One region of the Kitasatospora sp. NPDC043950 genome, then DNA from elsewhere that is predicted to be linked to it. Evidence: riboswitches for the same ligand, from Rfam matches in the RefSeq annotation. Region 1 holds a riboswitch; the other holds the start of a gene.
What was found. Region 1 has a riboswitch for cyclic di-AMP ahead of AC07BF_RS33915 (LysM peptidoglycan-binding domain-containing protein). Riboswitches for the same ligand answer to the same signal wherever they lie in the genome.

Region 1 (2,380 bases):
TGTCACCGTCGCGCAGCTCGAGCGCCTCGAAGGCGCCGGTGGAGGCACCCGACGGGACAGCGGCACGGCCGGTGCTGCCGTCGTCGAGGCCGACCTCGACCTCGACCGTGGGGTTGCCACGCGAGTCGAGGATCTCACGGGCTACGACGACATCGATGGACGGCACGAGGCATCTCCTTGCGGAAGCAGGGTCCGGCTGACGTTGGGTGCTGCCGGCGGGACGATTGCGGAGTCGTTACGACCAGAGCCTAACCGCCCCGGCCCCCGGGGCCGCGCTGGCCTCGGTCCCGTCTCAGCGTGTGGCCCGGCTACCCACCAGTAGTTCACCTGCTTGCCCGATCGAAGCGGGCGAATACGGGGGAATGCGGGCGAAGGGGGACAGGTCCCGTCCCCCTTCGCCCGCAGGGCGCGGGCCGTTCAGGGCCCGGGCCGCTCAGCCGAGGTGCAGCACCTGGCCGGGCATGATCAGGTTGGGGTTGCCGCCGACGGTGCCGCGGTTGCCGTCGTACACCGACTGCCAGCCGCCGGACACGCCCTGGGCGGCGGCGATCGTCGACAGCGTGTCGCCGGCCCGGACGGTGTAGTCGTGACCGCCCTGCGCGGCGGCGGGCTGCGCGGCCGGGGCGGACTGCGCGGGCTGCGCGGCGCGGGGCGCGTACTGCGGCTGGGCGGCGGGCTGGCCCGCGTACTGCTGGTAGACGCTCTGGTGGCTGGTCCAGTACCAGGCGCCGTTGTTCTGGTACCAGTACACCTTCGCGTCGGCGTCCCAGCCGGCCTTGCCGGAGAAGCCCTGGGTCTGCGGCTGCGTCTGCTGCGGGGCCTGCTGGACGGGCTGCTGGGCGGCCGGCTTCGGGGCGGCCTGCTTGACCGGCTGCTGGGCAGGCTTCGGGGCCTGCGCCTGCTGGGTCGGCTTGGCGGCGGACTGCTTGGCGGGCTTGGCGTCCGTGGAGGTGTCCACGGAGGCCGGGGCGCCGCCCTTGCTCAGGCCGGCCTTCTGGGAGCAGACCGGCCAGGCGCCCGGGCCCTGCGAGGCCAGCACCTTCTCGGCGACCGAGATCTGCTGCGCCTTGCTGGCCTGGTTGGCCTGCGGGGCGTAGGAGGTGCCGCCGTACGCCTTCCAGGTGCTGGGCGTGAACTGCAGGCCGCCGGAGAAGCCGTTGCCGGTGTTGATGCTCCAGTTGCCGCCGCTCTCGCACTGGGCGACGGCGTCCCAGGTGGAGGCCGGGGCGGCGGAGGCGCCGGTGGCGGTGAGGAGCGGCATCGCGAGTCCGACGCCGGCCACACCGGCGACGGCGATGGCCTTCTCGGTCTGGGTGCGACGGCGGTGGCGGCCGGTTCCAACGAACAGCATGAAGAGGTCCCTCTCCGCACGCCTGCGAGGTGAGCTGTCGGGTTCGGACCGGGAGGTGGCCCGGCCGCCGAAAGCGGAAACGATTCCGCTCGGGCGGCTTCACCCCAAGCCGTCGGGGAACGGCAACAAACCTGGTTCCCCCGCCCCTGCCCAGGGTCTGGTCGGTTTCCCGTGACGCGGCGGGCAGGATTCGGCGTTCCGCGCACGAGGTCCGCAGCTGCGAACTCCAGGGAGAGTAGACAGATCATCAGACCAATAACAAGCTCATATCACCGATATCACACACAAATTACGGCGCGTGGTCAATCGCCTACCAACGGCGGCGGTATGTCCGGATTAATGCGGGTTCAGGCCTGGCTCCACGGGCCGCCGGAGACATGCCGTCAGCGTGTCGGGGCGTCGGTCGGCGTGACCGGCGGCGCGTGCGGAGAGCAGGTCTCCGGAGTGAATTCGACCGGGAGTTCCCGCAGGCCACGCATGATCAGGCCGCCCCTCCAGCGCAGGTTCTCCGGGTTTTCCGCGAGCCGCAGGTCCGGCAGCCGGGAAAGCAGCGTGGCCAGTGCGCTCCGCCCCTCCAGGCGGGCCAGCGGGGCGCCGATGCAGTAGTGGATCCCGTGGCCGAAACCCAGGTGCGGATTGTCCGTGCGGGCCAGGTCCAGGGTGTTCTCGTCCGCGAACCTGGCCGGATCGCGATCCGCCGCGGCCAGCACCACCAGCACCGGATCGCCCACCGGGATGTCCACCCCGCCGATCGACAGCGGCCGCGTCGCGAAACGCCACGTCGCCATCTCCACCGGCCCGTCGTAGCGCAGGAGTTCCTCGATCCCGGTCTCCAGCAGCGCCGTCTCGCCGCGCACCACCGACTCCTGCAGCAGCCTGCGCTGCTCCGGGTTGCGCAGCAGCGCGTACGTGCCGTTGCCGATCAGGTTGACGGTCGTCTCGAACCCCGCGAACAGGAGGATGAACGCCATCGCGGCGGCCTCGTTCTCGTTCAGGTGCTCGCCGTGGTCACTCGCCCGGATCAGGCCC
Region 2 (2,380 bases), on a different contig from region 1:
AGCACCTGGCCGTTGCCCGCGTAGATGCCGACGTGGTGGGCGTCCCCGTAGAAGATCAGCAGGTCGCCGGGCTGGGCCTGGGAGAGGTCGGTGCCGATCCGGGTACCGGCGTGGGCCTGCTCCTGCGAGGTGCGCGGCAGCGAGACGTCGACCTGGTTGAACGCCCAGACCATCAGGCCCGAGCAGTCGAAGGAGCCGGGGCCGGAGGCGCCGTAGACGTACGGGCTGCCGATCTTGGAGGCGGCGATGGACAGCGCCGCGGCGCCGCGCGAGCTGCCGGCGCTCGGCTTGGTGACCGGCGCGGCGGGGGCCTGCGACGCGCTCAGGTCGGTGCGGCTGTTGTCGCGGGAGGAGCGGTCGGCGGCCTGCTGGGCCGCCGCCTGCTGCTGGGCGGCCTTCGCGGCGGCGTCGGCCTTCGACTTGGCCTCGGCGGCGGCCTTCTCCTCGGCCGCGCGGATCGCCTGGCGCTCCTGCTCGGACAGGGTGTTGAAGAGGTCCTGCGCGGCCTTGAGCTTGCCCTGGACCTCGTCCTTGGCGCTCTTCAGCTGCTGGGTGGTGGTCTCCATCTCGGCGAGCTTGCCCTGGGCCTCGGAGCGCACCTGGTCGAGCTTGCGCTGCTCGTCCTGGAGCTGCTTGAGCTGGCCCTTCTGGGTGCCGCCGGCCTGGTTCAGCGTGTCGGCCTGGCTCAGGAAGGTGTCCGGGCTGGCGGAGAACATCAGCTGGACGGTCTGGGATATGCCGCCGTTGCGGTACTGCTCGCCGGCGATCTCGGCCAGGCCGCCCTGGAGGTCGGTCACCTGCCCCTGCTGCCGCGCCACCTGGTCCTGCAGGTCGGTGACCTGCTTCTGCAGCTGCTGCTGCTTCTCCTGGGCGGCGTTGAGCTTCTCGGTCGCGACCTCGGCCTGCTCGTTGAGCTGGTCGACCTGCTCCTTGACCTGGTCCTTGGTCGGCTGCGGGTCGGCGTGGGCGCCGGACTGCGCGGACAGCGCGACGGCCGCCGCGGCGAAGCCGGTCAGGATCGAGACCCGGGTGCGACTGGCGGGCTTGGGACGACGATGGGACGCCACGAAGGCGGACTCCTTCTTCCTACGCCGTCTACCGGGTGAGCTGACGGGTTCGGGCCGGAAGCGTGCCCTACGACGCCTCACGGCCGTTCCACCGGCCGACCTGGCGCCGATTCACCCCGGAGGAACGTGGTTCCCCGGCTCCGTTCGACAGCACCCCCGACTGCTGGGCTCCCCGTCGGGCAGGCACTGGGCCCGCCCCGCTGCGTCACGAACTCGACGGAAACCACCGCCGTCACCCTGGCTGGGCGATCGGGAGTGCGGTGGTTCGGGGCACGACCCTAGTAACTGAACCGTGATCCGTTCAAATCCTTGTCAGAAAAAAGACGGAAGAAGACCAAAGTTCTTTTGTGAATATGACACATAGTGATCACCGTCGTACGCAAAGCTGATCACTCTTCACCGGGGACTCGCGCTGCGGACAAAACCCGAACGCCACCCCCGGTCGGAGGGTGGCGTGGATCACAGGCCCGGACGGGGCCCTTCGGGCGTGTCGGGCCGTCAGACCCGGCGGATCGTGTTGATCGGCATCGCGTCGACCTTCATCACCTTCACCACGTCGCCGGTGTGCGGCGCGTGCACCACCATGCCGTTGCCGATGTACATCCCGACGTGGTGCCGGTCGGCGCCGTAGATGACCAGGTCGCCCGGCTGGGCCTGGTCCAGCGAGACCCTGGTGCCGACGTTGCCCTGCTCCTGCGAGGTGCGCGGCAGCGAGACGCCGGCCTGGCCGTACGCCCAGACCATCAGGCCCGAGCAGTCGAAGGTGGTCGAGCCGGTGGCGCCCCACACGTACGGCGAGCCCTGCTTGCTCATCGCCTTGGCCACGGCCACGCCCGCGTAGCCGCCGGCCTGCGGGAGGCTGCCGAGGTCGGCACGGTCGCTGCCGCGCGAGGCGCGGTCGTCCTGCTGCTGCTGGGCCCGCAGCGCGGCGCGGTCGGAGGCGCTGAGCGAGTTCAGCAGGTCCTGCGCGGCCTTCAGCTTCTGGTTGACGTCCGTCTTGGCCTGGTTCAGGTCCTTGGTGGTGGAGTCGAGCGAGGCCAGGACGGCGGCGGCCTCGGACTTCTCCTGGTCCAGCCGGCGCTGCTGGTCCAGCAGTCCCTTGAGCGCCTCCGACTCGCTGGCGCTGGCCTGCTGGGCGCTGGACGCCTTCTCCAGGTAGCCCGACGGGTCCGAGGAGAGCATCAGCTGGACGGACGGGTCGATGCCGCCGGTGCGGTACTGCTCGCCCGCCACGCCGGCCAGGCCGGTCTGGAGCTGGGTCATCTCGTCCTGGCTGCGGGCCACCTTGTCCTGCAGTTGGTCGGACTGCTTGC

Region 2: it holds a riboswitch for cyclic di-AMP, as region 1 does, so the genes downstream of both, AC07BF_RS32485 (C40 family peptidase) here and AC07BF_RS33915 (LysM peptidoglycan-binding domain-containing protein) in region 1, are expected to answer to the same signal.

Annotation. Positions count from the first base shown of each region.
Region 1 is NZ_JBWKER010000074.1:22,816-25,195, reverse strand. It holds gene eno (phosphopyruvate hydratase) at 1-166, opposite strand, end outside; gene AC07BF_RS33915 (LysM peptidoglycan-binding domain-containing protein) at 434-1,351, opposite strand; cyclic di-AMP (ydaO/yuaA leader) riboswitch at 1,357-1,524, opposite strand; gene AC07BF_RS33910 (cytochrome P450 family protein) at 1,735-2,380, opposite strand, start outside.
Region 2 is NZ_JBWKER010000065.1:16,553-18,932, forward strand. It holds gene AC07BF_RS32485 (C40 family peptidase) at 1-1,067, opposite strand, end outside; cyclic di-AMP (ydaO/yuaA leader) riboswitch at 1,078-1,227, opposite strand; gene AC07BF_RS32490 (C40 family peptidase) at 1,566-2,380, opposite strand, start outside.